DNA from 4 places in the Paenibacillus tundrae genome. Region 2 is predicted to be linked to each of the others. Evidence: riboswitches for the same ligand, from Rfam matches in the RefSeq annotation. Region 2 holds a riboswitch; each other region holds the start of a gene.
The links. A riboswitch is a leader RNA that binds a small molecule or an ion and turns the genes downstream of it on or off. The one in region 2 is predicted to bind cyclic di-AMP.
Positions count from the first base shown of each region.

Region 1: another riboswitch for cyclic di-AMP. It lies ahead of V6W81_RS06650 (hypothetical protein); the one in region 2 lies ahead of V6W81_RS00525 (C40 family peptidase).
Region 3: another riboswitch for cyclic di-AMP. It lies ahead of V6W81_RS17160 (3D domain-containing protein); the one in region 2 lies ahead of V6W81_RS00525 (C40 family peptidase).
Region 4: another riboswitch for cyclic di-AMP. It lies ahead of V6W81_RS10290 (C40 family peptidase); the one in region 2 lies ahead of V6W81_RS00525 (C40 family peptidase).

Region 1 covers NZ_CP145605.1:1,544,106-1,548,320, forward strand. Annotated here, with positions in the region: gene V6W81_RS06630 (urease accessory protein UreF) at 1-515, opposite strand, end outside; tRNA gene V6W81_RS06635 (tRNA-Leu) at 978-1,060, shown strand; gene V6W81_RS06640 (hypothetical protein) at 1,140-1,328, opposite strand; gene V6W81_RS06645 (glutathione peroxidase) at 1,477-1,956, opposite strand; cyclic di-AMP (ydaO/yuaA leader) riboswitch at 2,348-2,524, shown strand; gene V6W81_RS06650 (hypothetical protein) at 2,640-3,038, shown strand; gene V6W81_RS06655 (HAD family hydrolase) at 3,204-3,887, shown strand; gene V6W81_RS06660 (Nramp family divalent metal transporter) at 4,019-4,215, opposite strand, start outside.
Region 2 covers NZ_CP145605.1:109,812-114,026, reverse strand. Annotated here, with positions in the region: gene V6W81_RS00535 (M1 family metallopeptidase) at 1-414, shown strand, start outside; gene V6W81_RS00530 (carbamoyl transferase) at 425-1,267, shown strand; cyclic di-AMP (ydaO/yuaA leader) riboswitch at 1,521-1,658, shown strand; gene V6W81_RS00525 (C40 family peptidase) at 1,662-2,132, shown strand; gene V6W81_RS00520 (GNAT family N-acetyltransferase) at 2,468-2,959, shown strand; gene V6W81_RS00515 (c-type cytochrome) at 3,114-3,470, shown strand; gene rbsK (ribokinase) at 3,551-4,215, opposite strand, start outside.
Region 3 covers NZ_CP145605.1:3,835,223-3,839,437, forward strand. Annotated here, with positions in the region: gene V6W81_RS17150 (hypothetical protein) at 22-366, opposite strand; gene V6W81_RS17155 (polysaccharide deacetylase family protein) at 522-1,310, shown strand; gene V6W81_RS17160 (3D domain-containing protein) at 1,416-2,090, opposite strand; cyclic di-AMP (ydaO/yuaA leader) riboswitch at 2,093-2,286, opposite strand; gene V6W81_RS17165 (amino acid ABC transporter ATP-binding protein) at 2,565-3,287, opposite strand; gene V6W81_RS17170 (ABC transporter substrate-binding protein/permease) at 3,274-4,215, opposite strand, start outside.
Region 4 covers NZ_CP145605.1:2,264,587-2,268,801, forward strand. Annotated here, with positions in the region: gene V6W81_RS10275 (hypothetical protein) at 1-158, shown strand, start outside; gene V6W81_RS10280 (hypothetical protein) at 279-497, shown strand; gene V6W81_RS10285 (carboxymuconolactone decarboxylase family protein) at 610-939, shown strand; gene V6W81_RS10290 (C40 family peptidase) at 1,030-1,494, opposite strand; cyclic di-AMP (ydaO/yuaA leader) riboswitch at 1,500-1,631, opposite strand; gene pelA (pectate lyase) at 2,076-3,032, shown strand; tRNA gene V6W81_RS10300 (tRNA-Leu) at 3,223-3,307, shown strand; gene V6W81_RS10305 (carbohydrate-binding protein) at 3,467-4,215, opposite strand, start outside.

The sequences.
Region 1 (4,215 bases), 1.4 Mb from region 2:
GCTTTCGAGGCTTCCGTTATGCATGCGTTTGAGGCTGAGTGGAGATAACCGAGAACCGCCTCCTCGACGGGGATATCGAGGTAGTGGTTAATCCAGGCGTGAACAGTGGATAGGCATCCAACTGAATTATAGGTGGACAGGGTGTGCTCGAGTTTTCTAAAGTCGATCCAGGGATGGAGGGCTTGAGCGAGCTTGATTAACCGTTTGCCCATAGCAGAGGAGTGTTCCCTGAGATCTGGAGGGGTTCGCTGAACGTGGACTAGTTTGTCAATAAGAGCTGTTCGCCATGTGTCCTTCTGATCCGCTGCACTGTAGATGCCCTTAATCGCCATTCCTTCCAGGCGCACAATGCTCGGATGTAATTGACAACGCATGAATGATTCCAGGTCTGCTACGTTGCGGATTGAACCTTCTGCTATAAGTGCATCCATGCCGAATGAATGAGTGAACCCTCCGACTTGAATAGAGGAATCAAGCAGTTTGACATAATCGAGCAGCTTATTCCCACGGTTCACGATCTTTCGCCTCCTATGTTCGTTAAATGTTATTATATATAACATTTTATTTCGTTTTGAAGCTGTTTATGAGTTTGAATCCGAATTATATGATATATATATTCACATAATTATCCGCTTTTTGTCAATTAAATCTTGTTAATTTTGTTTTATTTTCTTTATATGTTATTTAAAATAACGTACTGAGTTATATATTGGAGTGTGTGTGATAATCTTGTCATTGGAAGAGAAGTAGTAAAAGTAATATTAGTGATTATTCCATTGGCTTGCTCATTGAAGCTTATCAAGGGTAAATGAACTACAAAAATAGGTCGAACTCAAGGATATGCAACTGCTGTGGAAATATGACGATTCATGCAGGTAGAGGGGGAATTATCGTGTGAAAAAGCTGAATTTAAAAAGTACTTTACTTTTATAATGAAACCCGGTATAATCATTTTTGTTGCCGATAATTTACGACATGCGGTCGTGGTGGAATGGCAGACACGCTATCTTGAGGGGGTAGTGGGCGTATGCCCGTGGAGGTTCGAGTCCTCTCGACCGCATCATAATGCAAGACAGAAGAAGCTTCCGAACTCGGAAGCTTCTTTTTTTGTTTCTACCGTTTTTATTTTATTCTAATCATTAAGCCCGACCGATTTGAAGTAAACGTACGATTTCGCCATCGATAAGCTCTCTACTTACTTGGATGAATCCTAACGATTCATATAACGTCCCGGCGATTCGATTGTCTGGTCGATGTCCAATCATAATCCTTGTACCATTAGAATTACGTCTACTTCTCCGAAACATTGCAGTAAGTACTTTTTTCATACCACATCACTCCTCTCAACAGAACACTCTAATGTATATCCTGGGCCCTTATGCCAAAATAAGCTCGTGAGTGCAAAAAAAAGCCACCGACTAGAGAATTCCTGCTTAAAGCTGTGGTCTCCGGTTAGATGGCTGTTGGTTGTTCAATTTATTTTTTTAGTAATTTCTCGATGTCAGCTTCGATCTGATCAGGAGTTGTTTTGGGTGCGTAACGCTTTACGACACGTCCGTCTTGATCCACTAGGAATTTAGTGAAATTCCATTTGATTGCTTTGGAGCCGAGTAGGCCTGGAGCCTCTTTGGTGAGATGCTGGAACAGGGGGTGAGCGTTCGATCCGTTGACATCGATCTTCTCGAACATCGGGAAGCTTACACCATAGTTCATTTGACAGAACTCAGCAATATCATCGGATGAGCCTTTTTCCTGTGCAAACTGATTGCTCGGGAATCCGAGAACTTCAAAATTGCGATCTTTGAATTTATTGTACAGCTCTTGCAGCCCTTCGAATTGTGGTGTCAATCCACACTTACTAGCTGTATTCACAATAAGCAGCACTTTGTTTCGGTATTGAGACATTTCTTGTTCTTGGCCTCGAAGGGTATTAACTTTGTATTCATAAACGGTCATGAAAATCGCCTCCTATATCGAATGAATGATTCCTTTTTCGTATATATCTATTATATTGGTTACAATTAAATAATGCAAAACTAATATTGGATAATTATAGTTTTAGCTCTTTTTGAGCTTGAATTGGTCTTCATATGGACGAATAGGTAGAAGATTTTTGTGATCACGAGAATTAGAGAGCTTAGGGGAGATGGATGAAGCAAAAATATGTTGTAAGCGATATCATTGGGTTGAAACGGCATAAATCCGTCGATTCGGTGATCTATGTACACTTTACATCAACATGACCTCGGTGTATGATTCATATCGTAATTTCTAATTTAATTTCTATTGTACATGAAAAAACGAAACAAACGATAATATCGATCTAATCAGTAATGATGTAAGAACGATGTTTTAATCGCTGAGTTTCCATTCATTCATGGGTGGAAAACGGGGGAACCAACAGGATGCGCTGTTCTAGGACGGTATGGATCCATGGGGTGAATTTTCCGGTAACAGCCGGAAATAGGGCGACTCTCGCGCCCGAATCCGTCAGCTAACCTCGTAAGCGTTAAAGGGAGAGGCAACAAGCCGTACGCTGGTTCATGGTGTTTTTGCCATGGATTCTTTAAGAAGCGTCCGGGAGGCCTTGGTCCCCCACGCTTCTTTTTTGTTGTCTTTTCACGCTAAGGGAGGAACGAATGATGGATAATGAGATGATTTTAGTAACTGCTCCGAACGAAGCGGGGCGCAAATTTATCAAACTATTGATGTACAAAAAAATGCCGTTTGCCGTTCTGACCAACAGTGCAGGGGAAGAGCGGAAACTCCGGAAGTTCGGGGTAGAGCATGTCATTCGCATGAACACGGCTGCGGCAGAGAAATGGTTTTTACCTCAGAGTAGTGTAGGTAATGTTTTTATTTTTGAGAATAGTCTGAACTTGACCTGCCGTTATTTGCAGATCTGTCGTTCGTGGACATCTAAGTCGCTGTGTGTGATTACAGAACAGAGCCATCCAAAAGGAATTTATCGAGGCATGGGTGCCGATCGGATTGTCTATTCATTAAACGGAGAAGTGGGCTTCCTGCTTAACGGTTGATGCTGCAACCGATGATTGCTCCCTTGTCAGGTGCCTGATATAATTGAACGAATAGATCATTAAACTTATGAACAAAGGGTAAACGGAATTTTGAGGAGACTCATGCATGAAGTGGGTCTTCTTTTTTATTGTTTAGGGGATGTAGCAAGATAAGGAGGAATAGTTGTGCCAGATGTACGTGGGTTAAAATGGTTGTTCTTCGATGTAGGAGATACGCTAGTGGACGAATGGGAGCCTGTAGACGATATTATCGGTCAGTTCGTGAGAGAAGCCTGTGCACTTGGATATCCGGTGCAGATCGAGACTGTACGGGAGATATTTGTCACCTGTTACCGAAACTACGAGGCATGGCCAATGAAAGTGGCGATACGTACGTTGATTAGCGATGAACAGCATAGAGAGCAGATCCAGGCTAAATTAAAGTTTCGTAAAGAGCTTGAGCAACCCTATGCGTGTGCTGGTTCAGTGCTGAAATCACTGTCACGATATTATCGAATTGGCATCATTGCTAATCAGAGTCCGGGTACGGAGGAACGGTTAGAGCGTTACGGCTTGCGTAAGTATGTGAATGTACTTGCTTGTTCTGCTGAAGAAGGAGTGTCTAAGCCTGATCGTGAACTGTATGCAGTGGCATTGAAGCAGGCGGGATGCAAGGCTGAGGAAGCAGTTATGATCGGAGATCGCATCGATAATGACATCGTTCCGGCGAAGAAGCTGGGAATGCGAACGATACGCATTTTACAGGGGTATGGACGGTTCCAGCCTGAGCTTGAAGATCAGGATCACCCGGATTGGACAATTGATAATTTAGAGCAGCTTCTTCCTTTGCTTTTACCAGATCAAGACTAGGAGATACATACTCCAAAATAAGATTTATGCTGATGACCCTACTGGAGCATATCGTTCTAGAAAAGGATAAATAAGAGCCGACCATTTCAAGTGAACGTTTCACTTGGATGAGTCGGCTCTTTTTATTTGAATTAAAACAGCGCGATGGTCTGAATAATGAGATACACATTCAGGACAACGATGACTGCAGCGATGATCCAGGACGTAATTTTCAACCACAGTTTGTTAGCGAATGCACCCATACTCTTCTTATCACTTGTAAACATGACCAGCGGAATAACCGCAAAAGGAAGCTGTAAGGAAAGTACAACTTGGCTTAGGATCAGAA
Region 2 (4,215 bases):
ACTTCATGGTCTACGTATTTTGATCAATATGTATATGGCGATGGGATGGCGGACTTTGCTGTGGAGAAAATCAGCGTAACTCCGATTCAGAAGGGCGAGCAAGAGGTGTACGAATCCTCTGTAACCATTCAGAAAAAGGGAAGCAATTATATGAAGGTTCCTGTACGAATTGTGTTCGAGGATGGTCATATCGTGAATAAGCAATGGAACGGAAACGAGGAGCGGATCACATATAAGCTTACTTATACTTCTCCGGTTTCTTGGGCCATGACCGACCCCCTGTACACTGTGGTATTAGAGAATCGTCATATGGACAATTTCCTGAAAGCTAATCTGGACGAACCCTCTAAATTCCGCTGGAGTTTGAGCGCAACCAAACTTGTAGAAGCTATTTTCGGAAGTCTGTCATGGTGAGGTGGAGACAGTGAAAGCAAAAATACGTGAAGGCTGGTTTCTCGTCCGTCAGCATATATTCATAGCCGCACTACTATTTATCTATCAATTAGTATGGGGATACTTTATCTATCGATTAGTGCAGTCTGCGGTTGTCCCGCTGCTGCTTCGTTATCCTGACACGGATGCTGGAGAGCTCAGTACCCTTTTGTTCAAAATGGAAAGTCAACTCAGCCTCTCTACTCATCCCGAGGTTCATCGGTATCTGTGGATTCTTGGAGCCATGCTGCTGCTACGCATGTTAATCACTCCCCTCATCCAAGCAGGACTGTTGTACTCATTACAACACTTTAATCAATCGGAGGAGCGCACTCCTTTTGTCCGTGGTATCAAAGTGTTGTGGAAACCGATGTTACTACTGCACTTCATCCGAACGTTGTTGATGTTGTTGCCGGCCTATTGGCTTGTGCCCAGACTATTCGCCATTCTAATGGATGGATTCCATTCATTACAACTGTTACTGACGGGTATTCCATATGTTTCCTTATGGATTGTGTACGGCTGGATTATTCATCACATGATGTTATACATGCAGTTCGGTGCATCAGCTCCAGATGGAGAAGGCCGAGCACGCGGTGCATTATACGCTCTATGGATCGCGCTTCGTCATCTCGTTCCTGTGATTGGCATCGCCTTGCTTCTGGGAGGGCTTCATCTGCTCATCTTCGGCGCTTTCACTTCGGCATCGTGGTTGTTAACAGGGCTAGCTGGCCTTATATTACAGCAAACGTATCCTCTGGCTCGCTGTCTGATGTCTCTATGGAAGATATGCGCCCATTTCCGCTTATGGCAGTCCAAGTCGACTAGAAGTTGATTCGAACAGGTTAAAATTTGTTACCATCTCCATGTCATATAAACGCGATGATAACGCTTCACAAAAGCAAACCTCAACCTTTCCCCGTCAAAGGTCGAGGTTTTTTTTGCTAATTTTACTGCTAAACGTTGCCAAATCAATGTACCTCTGGTACAATAATCGCAGTGAGTTTTTAGTAACAACTTTGTAATCTTTACCTTCATATTTGTAACTACTTAAAATTTAATCGTCATTTCTTGATTTCACAGGTGCACAACTAGCATAGCCAAATTCCTAGCACCTGGGAAGCGGGGGAACCAGTTATGGGTGAATTGATCTTGCTACAGAGGGATCATAGGGGACCTTCAACCGAATCCTTAAGCTAACCTCGCAGGCATTGGAAGGGGTATATCTCTTGTTCAAGAAGAAACTAACCGCAGCTGTACTTAGCCTCACATTCGCATTATCGCTTGGAGCGGGCAGCGCGTTCGCAGATTCAAAAATGGATGAAGTAATTGACTCAGCAATGGGAACTACATACAAAAGCGGAGGAACAACGCTTAACGGCTTTGACTGCTCTGGGTTTACACGGTATGTATTCGACAAGCTTGGCATTGATCTGGCTCGCCAATCAAGCTCCCAATTCGACATGGGTGATTCCGTTTCCCGTTCAGAAATGAGACCTGGCGATCTGGTATTCTTTAATACTTCCGGCAGTGGAGTATCACACGTAGGAATTTTCGTTGGAGAAGGTAAGTTTGCACACTCTTCTTCTTCTAAAGGCGTTACGATCAGCGCATTGAGTGAAAACTACTGGGCTAACCGCTATGTTGGCGCTAAACGTATTATGAGCACGGACGCGTATGAAACACTCGCACGTGACTAGGGACAAGCTGAGCAACATCATACTGTAACCAAGCATAACAGAACCGCCCGATCCATTCTCCGCAGGAATGTATCCGGCGGTTTTTTTGTGCTTCTTCGTCCGTGCCCTTATGATGTTTTTACCCATCCTATTGTAATATAAACGTAATAAACCGATCTTTTGTTTCAATTTTTTTCTATTTTACGAAGACTTGCCAAAACTACACCACGTTCTGTAGAGTAATGTTAGGAATATCTATACATTGACACATGATCTGTAGGATCGATCCCCACTCAAGAGCTTGTTCGATTTTGAAGCGGTACCTATCCTACAAATGAGAGGAGCGTGCAGTAAGTATGGATGAAGCTTCTGTGACGTTTCACGTTAAACCTATGGAAGAAGAACATGCTCAACAGATATGCAGTTGGCAATACGACCCACCTTATAATATTTATAGCTGGCTTCCTTGGGAACAGATGAAGGCACTTGAAGTCGAATTTGGAGATGTGCAGCTAAGGAAAGACCAATATGCTGTCATTTTTGGCGAGAATGATGAAATCTGCGGTTTTGCACAGTTCTTCCCGCTGGTCGGAGTCACCCGAATTGGACTAGGTATGCATCCCGAACGATGTGGTCATGGCCAAGGTGTTGAATTTGTGTCTGCGATTGTACAAGAAGCCATTCGTAGAAATCCCTCAAATGAAATTGATTTAGAAGTGCTCACCTGGAACACAAGAGCCATCCGGGTCTATGAAAAGGTTGGTTTTATCACCCAAGATACATACGAACGTCAGACACCTACTGGCTTGCAACCTTTTTATTGTATGGTGTATACAGGATCCCGTTAACGTATAAGATTGTTATGAGCTAATACGATTGCTGCTTTTAGTTGATAAGTTTCAAAAAATTACCACAAAATGCTATGATGTCATGGCTAGTTCCGTTATAATGATATGGACAGATTCAGTTAGATGATCTTTCATTCTGGAGGGGACATAAGGGATGCACAAGTGGATCATGAGCGGGGTATTTTTTGCAGCGTGCGCGTTTGCTATTATTTTAATGTTTACGCTTCCAGGAAAAGAAGAGGTTGCCCAGGAGGCTAAACCAACTATGCCGGAAGTCACGATGGATGCCGGACAGGCTGAAGCACTGGTGAAAGCCAATTGTATTTCCTGTCACGGTGATCAGCTTCAAGGGGGCGTAGGCCCAGCTCTTGCGAACATCGGAAGTCAGGATGACGTAGAGAAGATCTACTCCACGATCGTCAAAGGTAAAGGCGGCATGCCTGCGTTTAAGGATCGACTACAAGATGAAGAGATTGCCAACATTGCGATGTGGCTCGCCGAGAAAAAGTAACGGATGAACGAAGAGGCTATTACCTCCCTACCCGGGGTGTAACAGCCTCTTCTCTGTGCTTGGACACATCCATGATACAATCAGTCGCTTGATGCCTGCTGCGCAAGAAACGCTTCTACCTCATCTGCAAATGGCATTCCTGACTGGGCACCCAGCTTCGTCACAGATAGCGCAGCCGCGCCCATAGCGAAGCTTACGGCCGCATCAAGCGTCTCGCCGCGCGCAAGGGCTACCGCCAGCGCGCCGTTGAAGCAGTCGCCAGCGCCGGTCGTATCGACGGCGCTTACGGCGTAGCCGGGCGCACGGCACGCGCCGGCACGCCCTGCCTGTACGCGGCCGCCTGGCGCTGCCGCGTACACAGCCCCCTCGGGGCCGAGCGTCGTGACGACGGCGGCCCCGAGGGATGCGGCGAGCTCTGCGACCGCCGCATCCAGGTCTTCCGGCCGGAGTTGATCCCGGCCGGTAAGCACGGCGAGCTCGCTGCGGTTCGGCGTGACGACGTCAACGCACCGCAGGAGCTCCTGGGGCAGACCCGGCACCGCGGGAGCCGGGTTGAGCACCACCAGTGCGCTGCCTTCTGCCGCTAATGTAGCGGCGCGGGTGACCGCTGGCAGCGGAATCTCGAGCTGCAGCAGCACCGCTGCGGCTGCAGTCAGGCTTTTCACCGTATCCGCCTCTTCCAGCATCTCCGGCACTACCTTCCCATTCGCCCCTGGGATAACAATAATTCGGTTATCTCCATTGG
Region 3 (4,215 bases), 2.8 Mb from region 2:
AAACTTCTTCATCATGTAAAATTATTCTTTTAATTGACCTTTTATCAGCAGATGTTCATCAAGGAGCCTCTCTGCAGTCTGCACGATTTCATCAATCTGCATGCGTGTGATCGCATCAAAATGAATGCCCATAATGACCGTCACCGTAACCTTCAACTGATATGCCGCCTTGCGCGCAAGCCTCTCGCATAACTCCTGCTCCTTATGCCCTGGGACATGAAATGTAGCTCCACTAAGACGATCGTGATCTACATAATAGGTTGCCACCGCTCCTATGTGTGCATCGCCGCCTGTAACCATGAATACTTTGTCCTGCCCCACGTCTACAACCTGTAATCGAATTGAACTCAAATCATATTTACTCATACTAATCCACCTATCCTTTTCTCTATCTCATGTTATGGTCCGAATTATGAACAAGATTCGAGAGACTGACAATGAAACATCTCACAAGTCGAATAAATCAAGATTACATCGGGCATACCATAGAGAACGCATTTTTGGAAAAGGGGGCTGCTATTATGCGTATTCGCCTCATCGCAATATCATTTATCGTCTTTCTCTTGAGCGGAAATTTCGCTCCTGCTCATATGTCAGCTGAACCGAACCAAGCCAGTTCACCTGTCACGGAGTTTGATGCACAAGGCGATGAACAGCTCACGCTAGGTCAACTAAGACAGAAATATGCTGATACGTTCAAGACGAATGGGCCTTCCACCAAACAGGTTGCTCTGACTTTTGATGATGTTCCTGATCCAAGGTTCACTCCACAGGTATTGGATGTTTTGAAAAAGTATAAAGTCAAAGCGACTTTTTTTATTGTAGGCAAGCGGGCAGAGAAACATCCGGCTCTAGTCAAACGTATGGTTCGCGAAGGTCATATCATGGGTAACCACAGCTATAGTCATCCTGAATTCAGTAAGCTGACGATGAACGATTTTCGCAAACAAATTTTACATACCGGGGATATCATTCACAATTTAACCGGGTATACGCCAAAAATGATTCGCCCACCTTACGGGGATATTAATGAGAAGCAGCTCCAATGGGCTCAGAAGCAGCAATATAGCATTGTGAACTGGAATGTCGATTCACTCGATTGGAAAGGTCTTTCCAAAGATGAAGTGAAGCAGAATATTTTATCGGCTGTTAAACCAGGGTCGATCGTTCTTCAACATGCAGGAGGCGGAGTGGGCTCTAACCTTCAGGGAACGATTGATGCGTTACCAGAGATCATTGAGGAGCTTCGAGCACGGGGATATAGCCTTGTAACACTGGACGAGATGTTAAACATCTCTAAGAGCAAGTAATTCCAGCATAGGCACTTTAAGAGAAACGTTAAACTAAAAAGGGCGTCTCTACTCACATCAGACTGTGAATGGAAGACACCCTTTTTCATTTTGTTTGCATGACGTTTATTTTAGAATGTAAAGCTCAACATCTTGGAAACCGAATGTGCTCACGGATTGTTTACTGCCAGGAATGAAAATATCAACGCGTTTACCTTTAATCGCACCGCCTGTATCTCGCGCCGTAGCTACAAACGCTTGTTTCGGCAGTCCTGGGTGTGTGTGACCTGTCACGAGGACTTTCGTTCCCAGCGGGATCACACTTGGATCTACAGCGATTGTACCCAATTCAAGCGGATTACCGAAGTAATCTACAGCACCCCATTTTCCGTTTTCGGATGGATCTGCAGAGTACGCTGTTGCCTTCATTTCAATGGACTTGCTGTAATCAAATGTTTTGCCCCAGGCTTCAACCACTTTGCTGTCTGCATTGACATCCAAGCTTGCTGTTGTGATCGTTTTAGCCTCTGCTTTGGCTGCTGGAGCCGCTGCTGCTGAGACGGTGTTGGCTTTTCCAGGTACAGTAATTTTCAGCCCACCATAGATGTTATAAGGTGAAATATTTGCATTTGCTTTAATGAGTGCTTCCATACCTACACCATACTGTTTGGATAAAGTATAGAATGTATCCCCCTCTTTGGCCACATGAACAGAGTCAGCGTAAGCTGGAACGGCCTGAATGAGCATAGCTGCTGTCAGCAATGCTGTTGCTGCTTTCGCAATACGTTTCTTGTTAAACATGGTCTTCCTCCCTCATTATGCCTGCGAGGTTAGTTGTCGGATTCGGATGGAGGAAACCACCCTATAGGTTCAATCACATGCCCTTAACGTTATGTACGCCCTAATTCACCCCTAGCAGTACGCGAACATCAATCCTCGTTTCTGCATCGTTACATCCCCCGCACTTCCTCCTCGGAAGTTTCGGCAGGAACAATATATCACAATCTTGTAACCTATAGTTGTAGTAAATCTTACCAGTACGTTTATGACACATCAAAATTGGTTAATAAAACAAGCCTTTTTCATATTAATAATTCATATATGTCTTCTATATAAGTAACAAAAAAGTTACCTTTTATTCCATTGATCCTTCTGATTATGTATCTCCGGAAAACAAATAAAAACAACCCTGCCGACGATGATGTCGACAAGGCTGTTTGTTACTCTTCATTCAATAGTGTATCCCCAGCTGCTCGGCAGCTTATGATCACATTACTATAGAACTTTGGCAAGAAAATCACGTGTACGAGCATTCTTAGGTGCACCAAACACTTCATCAGGTGTTCCTTGCTCAATAATTACTCCGCCATCCATAAACAGAATTCGGTCTCCTACTTCACGAGCGAAGCCCATCTCATGCGTAACAATGACCATCGTCATTCCACCCTCTGCCAGGCGTTTCATGACATCAAGCACCTCTCCAACCATCTCTGGATCGAGTGCTGAAGTTGGCTCGTCAAACAACATTACATGTGGTTGCATCGCCAAGGCTCTCGCAATCGCAATACGTTGTTTTTGTCCACCTGACAACTGGTTAGGGTATGCATCTTTTTTGTCAGAAAGACCCACCGTTTTAAGCAAATCGGCTGCAATCTGATCTGCTTCCTGTACCGATTGTTTCTTTACTTTGATTGGAGCAATCGTGATGTTCTGCTGAATCGTCTTATGAGGAAACAGGTTGAAATGTTGAAACACCATACCCATCTTTTCACGCGTAGCATTGATGTTATGCTTCGGTTCTGTAATTGAAACACCTTCGAATAGGATCTCGCCTGAAGTCGGCTGCTCAAGCAGGTTCAGACAACGCAAAAATGTACTTTTACCCGAACCGGATGGTCCAATGACAACGACAACCTCGCCTTTGCCAATCGTGACATCAATGCCTTTTAATACTTCATTTTTTCCATAGGATTTATATAATTGACTAACGTCGATCACTTGCATTCAACTTCCTTTCCAGTCGTCCGAGCAGCTTGGACAATATGAAGGTCATTACAAAATAAATAGCTGCTGCAATAAGGAATGGATTCATCCCTTGGTACGTAATATTTTTGACCACACTTGCTTGATACATAATGTCGACCATACCAATAACCGAGATGATGGAAGACTCTTTAATAATCGTTACGAACTCATTACCGATTGCAGGTAATACGGCCTTGAACGCTTGTGGCAATATAATGTAGCGCATCGCTGCACCTCTACCCATACCCAGTGAACGAGCAGCCTCTAATTGTCCACGATCTACACCTTGTACCCCTGCACGGAAGATCTCCGCAAGGTAAGCACCACTGTTGATGGAGAGTGTGATTACACCGGCTTGTAGCGCCGAGAAATTAATTCCGAAGGTCAGTGACAATCCATAATAGATAATCATCAATTGCACGAGCATTGGCGTACCACGAATCAGTTCAACATACGCTGTACCGATCCAACGCAGAATAGCCATATCATGCATACGGAACATACAGATAATCAAACCGATGATTACCCCGAACAATACACCGAGTGCAGATAACAAAAGGGTATAACCTATCCCTGTCGCATAGAAGCTTTTATACGCCCAGAATACTTGAAAAATATTTTTGGTATCTTTACCTGCCATCAATTGGCTTGCTTCGGTTACCATTTCTTCAATTCTATTTTCGCTCTTAAGCCGTTCCAACGTACTATTTACGGCATTTAGCAACTCGGTATTGCCTTTGCGAATCCCGATTGCAGCCTCGACCTGCTCTTCGTCCACCACAATAGGTGCAAGACCGATGGCATCGTCCAGATAACCAGCAGCTACGGTATCTTCTACAATCGCAGCATTTACACGCTTGGTCTGCAATTGCAGAACGATATCGGAGATTTTATCCAGTGC
Region 4 (4,215 bases), 2.2 Mb from region 2:
TTCTGACGATTGTAGGCTTGTGTGAAGAGTTGTCCTTCTCTTGGAAAGAGCAATTTACACCGCATCAAGTGGAGTACCTTGAAGAACGTGTGATGTCCGCCAAAGTGCTTGATTTTTGGTTTGAGAAGAATGACAGCAAAGAGCACGCGCAGCGGTAAATTTCAGTCGGGACATACGTTTCGTATGACATGACAGTCCAATACAGTCACGTGAGACCTAAATGAGTTGTCATTTAGGTCTCTTTTTGTAAATTAATTTGGAACATAGGAGCCATAGACATGATTAGTGATACAGAGCTGGATGCCCTGCGTTTGTCAGGTGAAAAGGTTAGAGTGGTAAGGGACGAGCTTGAGTCCAATGATGTAACAGGAATTGTTGTTGCTTGGGATGGAGAGCAGGTACTCATTCGGCGGCAGAATCGACGTGTGGTTAAGCTCGATCGTAGTTATCGCTATCAGCTGTTCAGCGAGCCGCGCCAGAGTCCACTTAGCGAGTAGGAAATGAGCTAACGGGATTTACCATCCTCCTATAGGCATAATCGATTCGCTCAGGAGAAAGGATAGTTACAGTGAAGGATGTGGAACTATCTCCGAGAGGGCGTGCAATGATATGACATTGATGAATGAAAAGGTTCACGCGTATAAGGATCAGATTGGTGAGTTGAGCGATGTGCTACCGGGAGTGGTGAAGTCTTACCATGAGTTTACGGGAGAATGCTTTCAGCCAGGAGCCATTGATGCCAAAACGAAACAATTAATCGCCTTGGGCATTGGCTTATTTGCGAATAACGAAGTGTGTACCTTCTATCACGTGGAGGAAGCTCGTGCGAAGGGTGCTACCGATCAGGAGATCATGGAGACCGTTGCAGTGGCGGGTGCCGTAGGCGGCGGTCATGCACTATCTCAGGGCGCAATGCGCGTACAGAAGGCGCTGCACTAAGCAGGATGGGGCTATATCAATGAAAATAAGGACGTATTCCTTGGCAAATGCTACGGGAATAGGTCCTTATTTATGTACATCGAAGTTATATTATATTTTTCCAATCATTTTATTATACATAAACTGGCCAGTAACTCGGCGAGCCGTAACATAACGGTCTTTGAAGTAAGGGTTAGACAATTTAGTGATGCTGACACCTTTGCTGCTTGATGCGTGTGCGAATTGGCCGTCACCGATGTAAACACCTGCGTGTGAAACACCTTTACCCATTGTATTGAAGAATACGAGATCGCCTGTGCGAAGGTTCGCTTTGGATACAGGAGTTCCTGCTTTCGCTTGCTGCTGGGAAGTGCGGGGTAGATCGATGCTATATTTATCAAAAAGATATCTCATAAATCCAGAACAATCGAAGCCGGCCATTGTTGTACCGCCCCATTTGTAAGGAATACCTGCCATGTTATTAACGACGGTGTTGATTGTGCTTGCCTCTGTACTTGTTGCACCTGAAGTAAATAGTACTGCTGCTCCAAAAATGGAGATGATAAGTTTTTTCAAAATCAATGTTCTCCCTTCGTTGCCTACGGAGTTAGCTAAGGGTTCGGTAGAAGGTTCCCTATATTTCCTATGTATAAGAATAATTCACCCAAAATGGTTCCCCCGTTTTCAAACATGAAACTCGGCAAATGAATAATTAAGTTTTTGTAACCTTTTGAAACTATATTGCATATATGCGTAAATGTCAAACCCATCTTAATACCTTCTTTATCGCCCAATGTTAACGGAACTATTGATTTTTATGAAGAATAAACACGAAATGACAGCGTAACTAATTACAAAATAGTAATATGTGATTCAAATCCAAACTAGAGTGTATACCACTCGAGGTTTGTCATGTGCAGTTTGAACTATTCTGATAGATACAATAATCGCGGAATGTTACAAGATGTTGCATTAATTGACAAAGTTATTTTTTTTGCATAAGATCGTTCTATCCAATCCACATATTGGATAAAAATATAGTCGTTATAATTTAATTCAAATAAAGGAGTTGGTGGAGAGACGTGTAATTAGAGGGTGAAAGTAAGTGGAATGAAGAATTGGATGATTTCAATAATAACGGGGAGTGTGTGATCATTTTGAATACAAAAACAAAGTTAGTTACATTAGTTCTAGCATTTTCAATGGTATTTTCTGCGGTAGGTATGGTCATTCAACCGGTTAGGATTGTATCTGCTGCGGATGCTTCGGGAACAACAGCAAGCATATCCGATATCTTGAAGAATCAAAGAGCCGATGGAGGCTGGAGAAAAGAATATAAGCAATCCACTGGTGAGTGGGCGAAATCTACGATCGACAATAAAGCTACATACTCAGAAATTAGAAGACTAGCTAAAGAATTCAAAAAGACAAACGACCCACGTTATTCTGCTGCCGCGATTAAGGGAATTAACTTTTTGCTGAATATGCAGTATTCCAATGGTGGGTGGCCTCAAGTTTATCAAAGTTCTGGTTATCACAAACATATTACCTACAATGATGATGCGATGATTAATGTAATGTACATGTTGGATGAAGTTGCGACACGAAAAGGTGACTTCTCCTTTATTGACAGCAACCTTGCCAATCGTAGTAAAAATGCGGTTGCTAAAGGTGTGGATGCGATTTTGAATACACAGGTAGTTTCAGGTGGCAAGCTCACAGCATGGGGGCAACAGCATGATTCAAGCACACTTAAGCCTGCAGGTGCAAGAATCTATGAAGTACCATCATTAACAGCTGGAGAGAGTGTAACGATTGTTAAATTCCTGAAAACAAGACCTTCCAACGCCAAAATTACAGCATCCATCAAGGGAGCCGAAGCTTGGTTTAACAAAGTGAAGATCACCGGTTACCGATATGAAAGAGCGAACGGCGATAGCAAAATTATTGCTGATTCCAAAGCTGCACCAATCTGGGCTCGTTTCTATGAAGTTGGAACGGATAAACCCATCTTTATCGGTCGTGACGGCATCGTGAAATACAAATTGAGCGATATTGACAAAGAAAGAAGAGGCGGTTATGCATGGTATGGTAACTGGCCATCCAAGCTGTAACTTAATTTAGATTCTAAACTGGTACCAATCGTGCCAGATCATATGCCAGCTCCTAAACATGAAGCCCGATCCGGAAGTGACTATCTGGATCGGGTTTCTTCCTGAGCATTTGTATATTGACATGTAGATGCTTGCGTGATATATTATTTTTTGTCGCCGAGATACATATATATCACGGAGATATACATATGCGGTCGTGGCGGAATTGGCAGACGCGCACGGTTCAGGTCCGTGTGGGCTAACCCCCCGTGGAGGTTCGAGTCCTCTCGACCGCATCGAATGAAAAGGTTCCCTGTTAGACATTAGTCTATCGGGGAACCTTTTTTTGAACTCATATGGGGGATCTCACAGCTTGTCCATCCATTGTCGGTTACAACGACCTACGACTAATCACAGGCTTGGGCAATTTTTTGCCAATTATATTACTACACGTATTATGATGCTGTAACTGTAATGTTATCGATATTAGGCCCTTCTGTACCTGTTGTTACAACTCTGATGGTATTCGTTCCAGAATTCATGGGTACCTGAATGGTTTTCTCGCCCCATGTCGACCAGCTTCCTGTTGCTGAAAAAGAGGTATTGCTGATCACTTTGTTTCCGTTAACGTACACATCGAGGTTACGCGTGCCACTCTCTAATGCATAACGAAACTTTACGTTTTTGGTACCACTTGTCGCATTGTTAATATTATTCCATTGAATGGCAGAGTTCGTTAGTGCATTGAAATTAACATACCCCGAGCCGGTGTAACCTGGGTAGATTGTCTCAACTACAGCATCAGTTAGGGTAGTTCCTGTTTCAGCTTCATACGTTGTACCACTTGTGTTACCACTTCCTGGCCCAGTGATATTCGCTACAAATGTGGTTACACTTTGAGCAGGAAGCTGTGCAGTAAATGCGCCGTTAGACACATTGATCGGTGCTCCACTTGCTAGGTTACGGCTGCTATCCGTTACCCATGAGGATACAGTAGAGGCGTTACCATTTTGCAGGACAAATCGCTGACTGGTTGCAGAAGTTCCTTTGTTAATTGCGACGACGACAACCTTGTTATCTCCTTTGTAGGCAGACACAAACGTATTGGTATCTGGGTTTTTCGTTGCATCCACTCGCAGATAGCCTGGACGTACGAATTTGGAGAAATGAGCCATATTATAACCGCGTTTGCTAATCGTGCCAT